One region of the Gluconobacter sp. P1D12_c genome, then DNA from elsewhere that is predicted to be linked to it. Evidence: riboswitches for the same ligand, from Rfam matches in the RefSeq annotation. Region 1 holds a riboswitch; the other holds the start of a gene.
What was found. Region 1 has a riboswitch for cobalamin ahead of KP705_RS03465 (CbtB-domain containing protein). Riboswitches for the same ligand answer to the same signal wherever they lie in the genome.
Positions count from the first base shown of each region.

Region 1 (7,593 bases):
AGAGTCAGGCAATCAACCAGGACCGGTGCGCCTTGCTCGGCCTGTAAGACACCCGCGATATCAAATGGCTCTTCAACTGTACGCCACCCTTTGTTCCCACGGGTGGTACGATGCAAATCTATCCTGGCCTGCATTTCTTCATCAAAAGCCTGACCGGTCGCGAGGTAAACCCAAGGGGCCGGAAGGGCAGTGATGAGTGCCTCAGCGATCCCGCTTTTTCCTGACCTGGCGCCCCCAAGGACCAGTGACACATCCGATAGTCCTGTTTGCGTGATGGTCTGTGCCACAATGTCTCCTGCGCCTTCTTCTTGCATGGTCCCTGATAACAGCACAAAAGACCTGTCATGCCACCGCACATCATGCCCTCGTTCTGTCAGCCTCCTTTCGCCAGCATGGCAGAACTTCGCACTGCCTGCCTGTCACTTCCAGACCCCGACCCAAAAGTCGCCACCCTGATAGCGGAGCGAGACGCAACTCTGACCAAACCTCCCGGCAGCCTCGGGCGGTTGGAAGAGCTGTCCATTTGGCTCGGTGAATGGCAAGGCCATCAAAAACCAACGCTAGAACGCGTTCAGATAACGATTTTTGCAGGAAATCATGGTGTGGTCCGCCGGGGGGTATCTCCGTGGCCTTCGGATGTTACGGCCCAGATGGTGTCGAATTTCCAGCGTGGCGGCGCAGCAATCAATCAGCTTGCCCGGAATGCTGGTGCGGACCTTGCCGTTGTACCCGTCCAAAATCTAAAGGCCACAGCAGATTTTACCGCGACCCCAGCTATGGGCGAAGAGGAATTCCTTGACGCGGTCTCGGTCGGATACACCGCCGTATCCCCCACACTGGATCTGTTCTGCCCTGGCGAAATGGGTATTGGCAACACAACCCCTTCCGCCGCACTCTGTGCTGCCCTTCTAGGGGGCACTGGCGCAGACTGGGCAGGACGTGGAACGGGGCTCGATCAGGCGGGCGTCAATCTCAAGGCTTCTGTGATTGATGAGGCTCTGTGTCTGCACGCGGCGTCACTTAACGACCCCTTGGATGCCGCACGTTGTCTGGGTGGTTACGAACTGGCCGCCATACTGGGAAGTGTTCTGGCCGCCAGACACTATCGTATCCCGGTTCTGCTTGACGGCTTCGTCTGTACCGCAGCCGTGCTGCCATTGATCAAACTGACTGCCTCAGCACTCGACCACACAAAGCTCTCGCATTGTTCCGCTGAAGCTGGTCACCGCAGGCTGGCAGATGCCCTTAGGCTAAAACCAATACTGGACCTGGGCTTGCGCCTCGGAGAGGGATCTGGGTCTGCGGTTGCCATTCCCGCCCTCAGAGCGGCATTGGCCTGCCACAACGGTATGGCGACGTTCGCAGAGGCTGCTGTTTCCCAATCAGACGTCTCGATTCAATGAGGCTTTGGCGCACCATTCGAGAAGACATCGCCTGTGGTGCAGGCCTGCTGACCCGGCTTCCCTTGGGATGGCTGCGCGTCAGCGGACAGGGCTGGTCTCTGGCGCGGTCTGTCTGGTGCTGGCCCCTGGTTGGGGCGCTTGTCGGTATTCTCAGCGCATCAGTGTTCTTGCTGCTGAGCGCCTTGAGTGTTCCCCCTCTGGTAGCGGCCGCTTGGAGCGTTGGCCTACAAGTTCTCTTAACCGGAGGCCTGCACGAAGACGGACTGGCGGATATGGCGGACGGCTGTGGTGGTGGCCATACTCCTGAAAAGCGCCTGACCATTATGCGCGATAGTCGTATCGGCAGCTATGGGGCGGTAGCTCTGGGCATCAGCTTGATCGTCCGCGTTACGACGTTAGCAGCGCTGCCTCCTTCAATGGTCGTGCCGGCAATGGCTGCAACGGGAGCGCTATCCCGCGCGGTACTCCCACTCCTGACGTTCCTCACAAAGCCTGCTCGTGACAACGGGCTGGCAAAGCAGCTCTCCAGTCTGACACGGGATCAGTTATTGGGCGCCTTGTTTTCCGGCTTTTGCATGACGGTAATTTGCCTTCCCGCACAACTGGGCTTCCAGACTATTCTTGCCGCCCTGTGCACGATGCTTGGAGTTCGCGCCGTAGCCCGGAAAATGCTTGGCGGCTATACAGGAGACGTACTCGGGGCAACGGCCAGTCTCGCTGAGTGCGTTCTCCTGACAGTGCTGGCTTCAGCATGGAAAAGTTGACACTCCCGCACGAAAGGTTACATCCTTCCTGTTAGCGAAAGCAGGGAGAAGCCGGTGCAAATCCGGTGCGGTCGCGCCACTGTAATGCTCGTGAAATCACGCTGCGAAGCCAGACCTCCTTTATCAATTTTCCACCGCAGAACGCGCTTTTCCAGCGGAGCCTATTATGAGCCAGAGCCTTTCCCCCTCCCACCTGCCCGCCAGCATCGCCGCACCGGTTGCGCTGCCGATCCGCACGCTCCTTCCATGGGCTGCCTTTACGGTCGTACTCAGCCTTCTGCTGCTTTATTTTGTTGGTGCAGAACAAGGCGCGACGTCTCTGATTTCAGGCCATGCGGTCCATGAATTTGTTCATGATGGGCGCCATCTTCTCGGCTTCCCCTGCCACTAAACGCAGCATAGTTTCATGACAGGTCGTCTTTTGAGCCGCGGCATGATTGCCGGGATTGCTGCCGCATTGCTTGCGTTTGTGTTTGCGCGTTTTTTTGGAGAGCCGCAGGTCAATCTTGCGATTGCATTCGAGAGCGCGAAAGACCTCGCTGCTGGCGAGCCGCCTGAACCGGAAATTATCAGCCGAGGCGTTCAAGCCTCTTTCGGCCTTCTGACAGCAGCCGTTATGTATGGCGCGGCTTACGGCGGCATTTTTGCAACCGTTTTTGCGTTTGCTTACGGTCGCGTAGGCCGATTTTCGCCGCGAGCCTTATCTGCACTTCTGGCAGCCGCAGCATTCGTCGTGTTCGTGCTGGTGCCAGACCTGAAATATCCTCCCAATCCCCCTGCCGTTGGCCTCCCATCCACCATCGGCCTACGGACCGGCGCCTATTTCGGTATGATCGCTCTATCGCTTTGCGCGGCAGCTGCATCCTATATGGTCAGCCGACCACTCATCCGGCGCCTGGGCCACTGGAACGGAGTGCTAGCCTCTCTTGGTATCTTCATCATTCTGGTAGCCGCCGTACAAGCCGGTATGCCTGATATCAACGAAGTTCCATCAGATTTCCCGGCAACAGTGCTCTGGCGATTCCGGGAGGCAGCCTTGGGGATGCAGATCGTTCTATGGGCTACGATCGGACTGCTCTTCGGCCCTCTGGCATCCCGTGTCCTGACGGCAGGCGCTGACAAACCTTTTGCACGCAACGGATAAACCATGACGGCACCAGCCTTTTCAGACGATTTCAGAAAAGATCTGGAGCGCCTTTTCACATGGCGTCGGGATGCGCGACATTTCCAACGTGACCCTCTTCCCGGATCGGTGCTGGATGATCTCCTGCATGCATCGACCCTGGCGCCTTCCGTTGGTTTGAGTGAGCCCTGGCGCTTCGTGCTCGTTGAAAACCCGCAGCGAAAAGCAGCCGTTCGGAAGAGCTTTGAAACCTGTAACCGGGAGGCCCTTAAGGGATATGAGGGCGAACAAGCAGCATCCTATGCGACGCTCAAACTGGCCGGATTAGATGATGCCCCGCATCATGTCGCAGTCTTCTGCGAAACATTTCCGGACCAGGGACATGGTCTTGGACGTGCGACCATGCCGGAAACAACGACCTGGTCGGCTGTGATGGCTATCCATACTTTTTGGCTGGCTGCAACGGCGGCAGGTGTTGGGCTGGGCTGGGTCTCCATTCTTGAGCCAGAGCACGTGTCAGACCTTCTCGATGCCGAGCCGGGATGGAACCTTATCGCGTATCTTTGCATCGGATACCCCGCAGCCCATGCCAAAACGCCAGAACTGGAGCGCATGGGCTGGGAAACAAGAAACCCGGACCGACGTCAGTGGATCAAACGCTGACGTAATGGAGCCTGCTGCTGCCTTGCGGCATTGAAGGTGCTAGCAGGTTCGCCCTTTCTCCTTTGGCAAGCCCATCAAGGAGACGAAGTGGGCCGCCGTGCGAAATGACTAATGCGGCCTCTCCAGCCTGAACGAGGTCTGCCCAGAAAGACTGCACACGCTCCTGTAGCGCTCGCCCACTTTCACCTTTTGGGGGAGAAAATCCTTCAGGATCTTCGGCCCAGCTATCGAGAGCCACACGCGGCACAACATTCCAGGATAGCCCTTCCCACTGGCCAAAATTTAGCTCCAGTAACCGGTCATCCAAACGCAGCGGCCACCCGGTCTGTGCCTCAAGTCTTCGCGCGACAGACAGACACCGGGCTGATGGTGACGTGTAGATAACTGAACAGCCGGCACCCCTTGCGAGGGTCAACAGACCAGCGGCCTGGGCCTCCCACCCCGCTCTGAGTTCCATCTCCTGTCGCCCATAACAAAGGCCTTCACTCCCCTCAACGGGAGGATGGCGGGACAGGAGAACCGGAATGGTAAGAGTGGTCATTAATCGTAGATGGGGGGGCCACGCGTTTTCCGTCAACCAGCCAGTCCGATGATTTTATGCCATTTCCTGATCAGCAATCCGATGTGTAAGGTGTGCCTCATCTCGTCAGACACGCGTTATGACAAAGACTGAGGACATGATGCACAAACCTTCCCTTCGAAACCGCCTAAAATTGGCTACCGCTCTTGCCGCTTTCGCGATAGCTCCGCTCGCAATTGGCGTTTCCGGGGCCCACGCAGCGTCTGACGCAGGCGCCTCCGGCCCGATCGACCCGGCTCGGATGTCGGAGACAATGCGGGTTCTGGCTTCCGACTCATTTGAAGGACGTGCCCCTGGCACCCCGGGTGAGGCCGTCACAGTCAAGTGGCTGATTGATCAGTACCAGAAGCTTGGACTGGAACCTGGCGGCGAAAATGGCGGATGGACGCAGAATGTCCCCATGATCCGTACCCGCCCTGATCCGAAAGCAATCGCCACGATCAAGACACGGGGTCAGGCTGCTCTGCCGCTTCATCAGCTGACAGATATCGTCATGTCGACGCTCCAGCCGATCGAACGGCTTCAGCTGTCGAACGTCCCTCTGGTCTTCGTAGGCTATGGTGTGACGGCACCGGAACGTCGCTGGAATGACTTCAAGCAGGTTGATCTGCACGGCAAGATTGCGGTCTTTCTGGTGAATGATCCTGATTTCGATGCTGGACCAGAAGAGCCTGTCGCTGGCCGCTTTGGCGGCAAGACCATGACGTATTACGGCCGCTGGACGTACAAGTTTGAAGAAGCAGCCCGTCGCGGTGCAGCTGGAGCGCTGATCATTCATGATACGCCGGGCGCATCCTATCCCTGGAGCACGGTCGTCGCACCTCAGGGTGAAGAATATGACATTCTTCACGACGATAAGGACCTGAAGTCCGTACCGATGATCGGCTGGATCGAAGGCAATGCAGCCAAAACATTGTTCGCACGGGCCGGGCTGGATCTGAACCGTCTGCGTCGTCAGGCGCGTTCGCCGGATTTCCATCCGGTCAACATTCATGACACGACGCTTTCAGTGGATATGCCAGTCAAGGTCGATCACCTCCAGAGCCAGAACGTCATCGGCAAGATCACAGGCACGGATTATCCAGACGAAACCGTAATGTTCGGCGCGCACTGGGATGCGTTTGGTAAAAGCACCGACGCCGCGGGCAAGACCGTTATTCGGCGCGGAGCGATTGACGACGGCTCTGGTATTGCAGCAGTTCTGGAAATCGCACGGGCTTTCAAAAACGGGCCAAAGCCAAAACGGACGGTCAGTTTTGCATCCTGGACCGGTGAAGAGCGTGGCCTTCTGGGATCGAGCTGGTATGTCGCCCATCCGCTGGCACCGCTGGACAAGACTGCGGCTAACCTAACCATGGATGTGCTTCAGATGGCAGGCCCAGCTCATAATGCCTTCATTATCGGCGCTGGACAGGACACTCTGCAGGACGATTTCGCAGCCGCGGCTCTCAAGCAGGGCCGTACAACCCAGCCGGAAGCCATGCCGGAGCGCGGAGCCTTTTACCGTGCGGACCATCTGCCCTTCGCTCGGGCTGGCGTGCCCGTTCTCGCGGTTATGGATATGGCTGGCCCGTTCGATCTTCTTCAGGGTGGAACAGCCGCAGGCAGCAAATGGCTGACGGCGTATATGGCCTGCTATCATCAGGCCTGCGATGCCTGGAGCCCTGACTGGGACGTCCGAGGTGCGGCGCAGGACGTCGATGTTGTCCGCCAGGTCGGATATAATGCGGCCTTCTCGCATGATTGGCCGACGTGGAAAGGTGGCTCCGAGTTCCGGGCCATCCGTGAAAAGAGCAACGACGTTCGTTCGGCTCACTAAACTTCAGGTTCAGGCGGCTCGGAGAAAGAGTCGCCTGAATTTTGATTTTAAACGATATATTGTGGAAATTTCTTAATCCGTTTCGTAGCGAAGAACATTTCCAGCGGCCTTGTTCACGCAGGTAACAATCCACGCTTGGCATCATGCGCGCCTTAAAATTTGCGCGCTTTGAACAAAGTTCCTGCAACCCGTTCATAGATGAGATCGAGATGGACAATCGCGTTGGCGAAATGCAGGTTTTTCTACGGGTAGTCGAAAGCGGCAGTTTCTCGGAAGCCGCCCGGCTGCTGGTCATGACGCCGTCAACCGTCAGCAAGCTCATCGCCAGAATTGAAGCCCGTCTGGGTGTCCGCCTGATCGAACGCTCGACCCGCCGCCTTTCGGTAACGCAGGAAGGGCAGACTTATTATACGCGCGCTGTCAGCCTGATAGCGGATCTCGATGATATTGAACGTAGCCTCACAACGGGAACCCTGCAGCCCAGCGGGACGGTCCGGGTTAATGCGTCCGTTGCGTTCGGCACCCTTGGACTGGAGCCATTCCTCCCCGCGTTCTGGAATGCCTATCCGGATATTCTGATTGATCTCTCACTTTCTGACGACGTAACAGACCTTTACCTTGACCGGACAGACGTGGCTTTCCGTGTCGGCCGACTACAGGATTCAGGCCTCACAGTCCGTCACCTGGGGGCGGTGCCACGCAGGATTGTAGCCTCACCCACCTATCTTGAACGCCACGGAACGCCTCAGACCGTTGCGGATTTAGACAGCCATCAATGCCTTGGGTTTAACTTCCAGCGCACAACCCCTGTCTGGCCGTTTCAGGAAAAAGGGCGGCTGATTGACCGGCGCGTGCACGGCCCCCTTCTGGCGAATAATGGTGAAACGGTAAGGCGTATGGCCCTGCAGGGCGTCGGCTTGGCACGGCTTGGCGAATATCATGTCCGTGAAGACCTGAAGACTGGCCGCTTGGTTGAAGTTCTGAGTGATGCCACGATCCAGGACGAAGAAGACATTCATGCCCTCTTCCCTGCAGGACATCAGAGCCCACCGCGAGTGCGTGCCTTTCTTGATTTCATGGTTCCGCGAATACAGGATTATCTCAAGGTGCCTTGATCCGTGATGTGCCCTTACTGAGAGGCCGCGCCGCCCAGTATGCGGCCAGAACGGAGCCGGACACATTGTGCCAGACAGAGAAAACTGCCCCTGGAAGCGCCGCAAGGGGTGAGAAGTAAAGACGGC
Region 1 covers NZ_JACSIQ010000002.1:352,569-360,161, forward strand. The annotation lists gene cobU (bifunctional adenosylcobinamide kinase/adenosylcobinamide-phosphate guanylyltransferase) at 1-314, opposite strand, end outside; gene cobT (nicotinate-nucleotide--dimethylbenzimidazole phosphoribosyltransferase) at 345-1,403, shown strand; gene cobS (adenosylcobinamide-GDP ribazoletransferase) at 1,400-2,167, shown strand; cobalamin riboswitch at 2,164-2,305, shown strand; gene KP705_RS03465 (CbtB-domain containing protein) at 2,334-2,558, shown strand; gene KP705_RS03470 (CbtA family protein) at 2,574-3,311, shown strand; gene bluB (5,6-dimethylbenzimidazole synthase) at 3,315-3,953, shown strand; gene KP705_RS03480 (histidine phosphatase family protein) at 3,943-4,494, opposite strand; gene KP705_RS03485 (M20/M25/M40 family metallo-hydrolase) at 4,613-6,352, shown strand; gene KP705_RS03490 (LysR family transcriptional regulator) at 6,562-7,467, shown strand; gene KP705_RS03495 (bile acid:sodium symporter family protein) at 7,454-7,593, opposite strand, start outside.

Region 2 (7,593 bases), on a different contig from region 1:
TTACAGGCCCGCGGACGGACCAAAAGGCCTGCCTGTTTTTCACATTTAGGCCTCTCATATGCATCAGAAGAAACTTTCCCCCAAGGCCGCTTTGCTGCTGTCCGCCAGTCTTGGCCTGGTAGCACTGTCTTCGATTGCGTCTGCCAAGCCCCCCGCGCCTCAGATTACTTATGACCAGTATGGTCTGGATCTGGCCGGGCGGGATGTGAGCGTCAAGCCGGGAGACAGTTTCTTCGATTATGCCAATGGCAGCTTCCTGAAAGCGCTCGAAATTCCATCGGATATGAGCAGCTACGGCCCGTTTAACGCGCTGGCTGAAGCATCCCGCCAGCGCATTCAGTCCATTCTGAAAGACCTGTCCGCTCATCCGGTCGCTCAGCCTCAGACGATCGATGAGAAGCTGGGCACCTATTATGCGTCTTTCATGGATGAGAAGGCTGTCGAAGCTTTGGGTTCCAAGCCGCTGGATGCTGAAATCGCAAGCATCCACACAATTACGGATCTGAAGGCATTTGCGCAGTTTAGCGGGGCGTCGTCCGATACGTTCGGATCATCGCCGTTCGCGCTGGATGTAGATGTGGATGCAAAAGATCCGACGAAATACGCGCTCAGTGTCGATCACGCCGGGCTCGGGATGCCGGATCGGGACAATTACCTGAAGCCGGAATTTGCATCCAAGAAAGCGGCCTATCAGGCATATGTCACGAAGCTTCTGACGCTCGTTCACTGGGCTGATCCCGCCAAGTCAGCCGCAGACATTGTGGCTTTTGAAACCGAGATTGCCAAAGTTCATTGGGCGCGCACGGAACTCCGCGATCCGGACAAGACCTACAACCCGATGACGGTAGAAGCGCTGGTCAAGAGTGTTCCCTCTTTTGACTGGATGACATGGTTGCGGGCGTCAGGTGTGCCCGAGGCCGGCCTGGCGCAGCGGATTGTTATTGTTGGTGAGCCTTCCGCCATCAAGGCGGAAGCAGACCTGATTGCAAAGACGGATCTGAATACGCTGCGCGCCTGGCAGGCGTTCCATACGGCGAGCAATGCTGCATCGTTCTTGCCGGATGCTTTTGTGCAAACGCGTTTCGCCTATGTGAAGGCCATGTCAGGCCAGCCTGCTCTGGCAGCGCGTTGGAAGCGTGGTGTGGATTTCACGAGTTCCGCCATGGAAATGGCGCTCGGCAAAATCTACGTGGAGCGCTATTTCCCGGCTTCGGATCGTGCGGCTATGCAGACGCTGACGGGTAATCTGAAGGCGGCTTTCCACAACCGCCTCGAACACAACACATGGATGAGCGCGCAGACGCGTGAAGCCGCGCTGAAGAAGCTGGCCAGCTTTGAAATCCAGGTGGGTTACCCGAATGAGTGGCGGGACTATTCCGATCTGGTTGTGAAGAAGGGCGATGTGTACGGCAATGCCGAGCGCTCTTTCGCTTTCGAATGGCACTATCAGTTAAGCCATCTCGACAAGGTTGTTGACCGCAACGAGTGGCTGATGTCGCCCGCAACAGTGAACGCCTACAACAATCCGCGTTTTGTGGAAGTCGTGTTTCCTGCGGCGATCCTTCAGCCGCCGTTCTTCAACCCGAAGGCTGATCCGGCTGTGAATTACGGGGCGATCGGTGGTGTCATCGGGCATGAAATGACCCATTCTTTTGACGACAAAGGCCGCAAGTACGACGACAAGGGGCGTCTGCGGAACTGGTGGACAAAGGAAGACGAAGCGCGCTTTCAGAAGCTCGCAGATCGGTTTGGTGCGCAGTATGACGCGTTCGAGGTTCAGCCGGGCGTGCATGTGAACGGTAAGCTTACGATGGGCGAAAACATTGCCGATCTTGGTGGCCTGACACTGGCGCTAGATGCTTATCATGCCTCTCTGAATGGGAAGCCAGCTCCGGTCATTGATGGTCTGACGGGCGATCAGCGCGTGTTCATGGGGTGGGCACAGGTCTGGCGTGAGAAGGTTCGTCCGGACACGGAGAAGCAGATGGTCGTCATCGATCCGCACTCGCCGCCGAAAGCTCGCGTAAACATCCCGATGCACAATGTGGATCTCTGGTACAAGGCCTGGAACGTGCAGCCGGGTGACAAGCTCTATCTGACCCCGGATCAGCGCGTCAAAATCTGGTAATTGCGTATGATGGGGTGGTGATCCACCCCATCTACTTACTGGTTTACGGGCGCATATAATGGGCTGCCGCAACCATGTTGATGAGTGCAGCTTTCGTCTCCGGCCATTTGCGGGTTTTCAGTCCACAATCCGGATTGACCCAGAGGGCATCCGGGCTAATGGCTTTGCTGGCTGCCCGAAGCAGGTCCACCATTTCCTCGACAGACGGCACGCGTGGGGAATGGATATCGTAAACGCCCGGCCCGATTTCCGCAGGGTAGCGATAAGCTGCGAACGCATCGAGTAGTTCCATGCGGGAGCGGGCGGTTTCAATCGAAATCACATCCGCATCCATCGCGCCAATGGCAGCAATGATGTCGTTGAATTCCGAGTAGCACATATGGGTGTGGATCTGCGTGGCGTCCTGCACACCCGAGGCTGAAATGCGGAAGCTCTCCACGGCCCAGTCCAGATAGGATTGCCAGTCTGCGCGACAGAGCGGCAGGCCTTCACGCAAGGCGGCTTCATCAATCTGGATGATGCCGCATCCAGCTTTTTCCAGATCGCACACTTCATCCCGGATCGCGAAAGCGATCTGTCGGCACGTTTCCGAACGCGGCTGATCGTCTCGCACGAAAGACCAGTTCAGGATCGTGACTGGCCCCGTCAGCATGCCTTTCATCGGGCGATTGGTGATGGATTGGGCATATTCCCACCATTCAACCGTCATGGCTTTCGGGCGTGACACATCCCCGAAAATGATGGGCGGCCGGACATAGCGGGACCCGTAGGACTGAACCCAGGCGTGCTTCGTGAACGCAAAGCCGGAAAGCTGCTCCCCGAAATACTGCACCATGTCATTGCGCTCAAACTCGCCATGCACCAGCACATTAAGATCAATCTCTTCCTGCCAGCGGATGGTCCGGGCGGTTTCTTCCCGCAGGAAGGCTTCGTAAGCCTCGGAAGGGAGCTCTCCTCGTGCATGATCCGCACGAGCTTTGCGGACTTCAGGTGTCTGGGGGAAGGACCCGATGGTCGTCGTTGGGTAAAGCGGCAGCCTGAGTTTGGCCTGTTGCAACGGACGGCGCGCGGGGAAAGGGGAAAGGCGCTGGGTGAGAGCTGGGTTGCGATCTGCAGAGCGTGCCTGAACGGCAGGATCGTTGATTTTCGTGGAAGAGCGACGTGCCTGAAGAGCCGCAGCGTTTTCGGCTAAAATGGTTTGCACAACGCCCCGGCCTTCATTCAGGGCGCGCGCCAGTGTGTGCAACTCCTCGATTTTTTGAACGGCGAATGCGAGCCAGGATTTTACATCCGCGTCCAGATCTGTCTCCCGTTCCAGGTCAATGGGTGTGTGGAGGAGAGAGCAAGACGGCGCGAGGATCAGGTCACGCTGGCCCACCAGCGGTTCAAGATGGTCCAGAAGCGCGTTCAGGTCGGCCTTCCAGATATTTCGCCCATCCACTACGCCGAGAGACAGCAGTAGGTCAGGTCGCGCTTCCTCCAGAATAGATGCAAGTTGTTCGGGAGCGCGGACAAGATCCACATGCAGCCCGTGAACTGGCAGGCTTAGGGCGATGTCCTGATTGTTTCCGAGCGCACCGAAATACGTGGCGAGCATCAGTTTCAGGTCTGGAACTGTGGTTGTCAGAGTTTTGTATGCTGTCTTGAACGCTGCGGCAGCATTTCCCGGCAGATCCAGAACAAGGCACGGCTCGTCAATCTGAACCCAGTCTGCGCCTTCTGCTCGGAGGGCCTTCAGAACCCTTTCATAAATGGGCAGCAAGGCAGGGAGCAGATCAAGGCGATCAAACGCCGGGCCGTCACATTTTCCCAGAAGCAGGAAACTGACAGGACCGAGCAGAACAGGGCGTGTCTCAATCCCAAGCGCCTTGGCTTCCCGATATTCGTCGACGGGTTTTGTGGAGGCGAGGCTGAACGTCTGGTCTGCTGTGAATTGCGGAACAAGGTAATGGTAGTTCGTGTCAAACCACTTGGTCATTTCGGCGGCAGGGACATCCTCAGGGGGGGCATGAGTATGACCGCAGCCACACTCTTCGGATGTCGTCTGGGAGCCGCGGGCCATGGCGAAGTAGGTTCCCAAGTCCACCTTGCCCTGCACGTTGCCGTAAATGGCGGAAACAGCACCGACCATTGCGGATGTATCCAGCACATGATCGTAAAGCGAAAAATCGTTGGAAGGGATGATCTCGGCACCGAGGTCTTTCTGGCGCTGCCAGGCTGACGCCCGAAGGGACGCGGCGGTGGAAAGCAGATCATCGGCGGAGGAATTTCCCGCCCAGTACTGTTCAAGAGCGGTTTTCAGTTCACGGCGGGTGCCGATACGCGGAAAGCCCAGAGTTGCGACGCGGACGGTCATGAAAGCCTCGACAGGTTCGTGGCAGTGCGCTCTCAGGGCATGCAGGATCGTTCACGCCCCGAACAGGAAATGTGCGGCGTGGAGACATGCGTGACCCGTCCGGAACGCCCCGCCGGAGGATGTTATGTGCCGTGGCAGGTCTCCTGGCTTACGGGTCTTCGCGCTGATTCCGCCTTCCCGGACTTTCGCCCAGTGGCCTGTGTGGAATCGGCACTCGCCGCTGACAGTTGCGGGGGCAGCGCCGGCTTTGCACCGGCTTCCCTCTTAGCCACGCCGGATGCGTGAACATCCGGCGCGGAACCATGACAAGCCTTATGACTGCCGCATGTCCTGAAAACGAGTCAATAGCTCTTGCTCATATAAAGAACTCCTTATATGTAAATTCGTATGGAACACGCCCTCATTATTTTCCAGGCACTGGCAGACATGACCCGTCTGCGGACTCTGGCCCTTCTGCGCGAGATGGAACTGTCCATCGGAGAGGTGGCGCAGGTGCTCGGGCAAAGCCAGCCCCGCGTGTCACGGCATGTAAAGATCCTGGCAGATGCGGGATTGATTGAGCGCCGCAAGGAAGGAAGCTGGGTCTTTTTGACTTTGGGTGTTCCGGAACGTCTGGAGCCTGTCTTTATGGCGCTGGATCGATGGACTGCGCGGGAGCCGGCGGAAATCCGTGCGGATCGTATTCGCTTGCAGGCCATTCGAGATGTTCGTGCGCTCGCGGCGGAAGACTGGTTTGAAACCCACGCGGCAGAATGGGACGCGTTGCGTTCCTTGCATGTGTCCGAACAGGAGGTCGAAGCAGCGATCGTAAAGACGCTCTCAGCATCTCCGATCGGGCGCCTTGTGGATATAGGCACTGGGACTGGTCGTATGATGGAGCTGCTGGGAAGCGGCGCCCAGACAGTCATCGGGTTTGATCGCAGTCCCGCCATGCTGCGATTGGCGCGAACCAAGCTTGCGGAAGCTGGTCTGGAGCAGGCTGATCTGCGGCAGGGAGACTTTCAGGCCCTTCCGTTGCCGGAGCATTCAGCCGATGTCGCAGTCATGCATCAGGTTCTGCACTATGCACAGCATCCGGCTGCTGTAATTGCGGAGGCCGCGCGGATTCTGGATGCCAATGGTCGATTACTGATTATCGATTTTGCCTCCCATAGCCGCGAAGAACTTCGCACACGGGATGCGCATGTTCGGCTTGGGTTTACTGATGCGCAGATGGCGACGTGGTTTCGCGCAGCCGGTCTGGTTCCCGCAGAGCCAGTGGCTCTTGAAGGCGAGCTGACTGTGAAACTCTGGCTCGGCCAACGCCCCAACTAAGCTGAATTATTGAATAAGGAGCTGGCGCGATGCCCGCACAGACAGGGCCTCTGCCCGCAATTTCGTTCGAGTTTTTCCCTGCAAAGTCGGAAAAGGCAGCCGCCACGCTGCTGGAAAACGCAAAAACGCTAGCTGCTTTTGGTCCGCAGTTCATGTCCGTGACGTATGGGGCAGGTGGGTCAACACGGGACCGCACCCTGGCTACCCTGAAAGACATGGTTCGGGAAACTGGCGCGCCAATGGCTGGGCATCTGACCTGCGTGGGAGCCTCCAAAGAAGACGTCAATGCTGTGGCGCAGGCGTACTGGGACGCTGGTGTGAAGCACATTGTGGCCCTGCGTGGTGATCCGCCACCGTCAGCCGGGGGCGTCTATGAGCCCCATCCGGAAGGCTACGCGGGGGCTGTGGATCTGGTGCGCGGATTAAAGGAGATTGCGCCGTTCGAAATCTCCGTTGCGGCGTATCCGGAAACGCATCCTGCCGCGCTTAGCCCGCAGTCGGATCTGGAGCATCTGCGAGCGAAGATTGATGCGGGTGCGGACCGGGCTTTGACGCAGTTCTTCTTCGAAGCGGACACATTTCTACGCTTCCGGGACCGTGCTGCGGGCATTGGAATCGAGCGGCCGATCGTGCCGGGTATTCTTCCGGTTGGAAGTGCTGCGCAGGCCTGGAAATTTGCCGATATGTGTGGTGCAAACGTGCCGAAGTGGATGCGCGACCTGTTCGATGGATTGGATGAAACGCCTCAGGCGCGGGCGTTTGTCGCGGCCACGATTGCCGACCGGCTTTGTCAGACACTGAAAGCTGAAGGGGTGGAGCAATTCCATTTCTATACGTTGAATCATGCAGATACAGCATCAGCCCTTTGCCGCCTTCTTGGGCGACGTCCGATCTGAAGCGGAGAGGGCTGGATTTCCTGCGTAAACGGGGTGACAAAAGGGAATGACAAGATTCCCGATCGTTCTTCTCGACTACGATGGTACTCTGGCGGAAACGCAGCCGGCCATTCTTCGCAGCCTGAAGGAAGCCTTTGAAGCCAGCGGCTACAAGGGCCCTTCATCAGACGCCCTGAAGCATCAGTTGTCAAAGGGTGGGACGCTTCAGACGCTGTTTCAGGCGATCGTTCCCGACAGTGACGTTGATGATGCACAGGCTTTTGTTCGTCACTATCGGGCGTATTACCCTAAAGCCGATCAGGAAGAGACCGTTCTGTTTGACGGGGTGAAGTCAGTACTCGATGATCTTAAGGCTGACGGGGCAACGCTGGTAATCCTCAGCAACAAGCATGCTCCAACGGTTCATGCCAGCATCGAGCGCTTCGGCCTTGGTGGGTGGATCAGCAATGTGATCGCGTCCGAACCAGACTACCCGCACAAGCCGGATCCCCGGGTCATGACGGACCGTGTGCGGCCGTTGTTCCCGGAAGTCCCCGCATCGGATTTTCTGATGGTTGGCGACACGGCGGCAGATCTTGGATTTGCCCGCAATAGTGGCATTGCATCCTGCTGGGCGAGTTATGGGCACGGGTCTGCAACGCAGTGCATTGACCTGAAGCCGGATTTTCAGATCGACAGTATTGCCGGGCTTCTGAACGTCGCTCGCTAATACAGTGTGGTTCAGCCCTTTGGGGCTGGACCAATGCTGCCGCGAGCGACGAGTTCTGTTTCCAGAATGACGTTCTTGTTCTGGCGGCCGTCCTGCTGGGTCAGAAGACGGACTGCCTCCATGCCTTTGCGCTCATGAGGCTGGCGGATTGTGCTGAGGTCCGACAGGGCAGCGGCAGGAATGTCATCAA
Region 2 covers NZ_JACSIQ010000005.1:112,281-119,873, reverse strand. The annotation lists gene KP705_RS07430 (M13 family metallopeptidase) at 59-2,128, shown strand; gene metE (5-methyltetrahydropteroyltriglutamate--homocysteine S-methyltransferase) at 2,172-4,484, opposite strand; cobalamin riboswitch at 4,600-4,804, opposite strand; gene KP705_RS07420 (metalloregulator ArsR/SmtB family transcription factor) at 4,872-5,798, shown strand; gene metF (methylenetetrahydrofolate reductase [NAD(P)H]) at 5,828-6,694, shown strand; gene KP705_RS07410 (HAD family hydrolase) at 6,741-7,403, shown strand; gene KP705_RS07405 (LacI family DNA-binding transcriptional regulator) at 7,415-7,593, opposite strand, start outside.
Region 2: it holds a riboswitch for cobalamin, as region 1 does, so the genes downstream of both, metE (5-methyltetrahydropteroyltriglutamate--homocysteine S-methyltransferase) here and KP705_RS03465 (CbtB-domain containing protein) in region 1, are expected to answer to the same signal.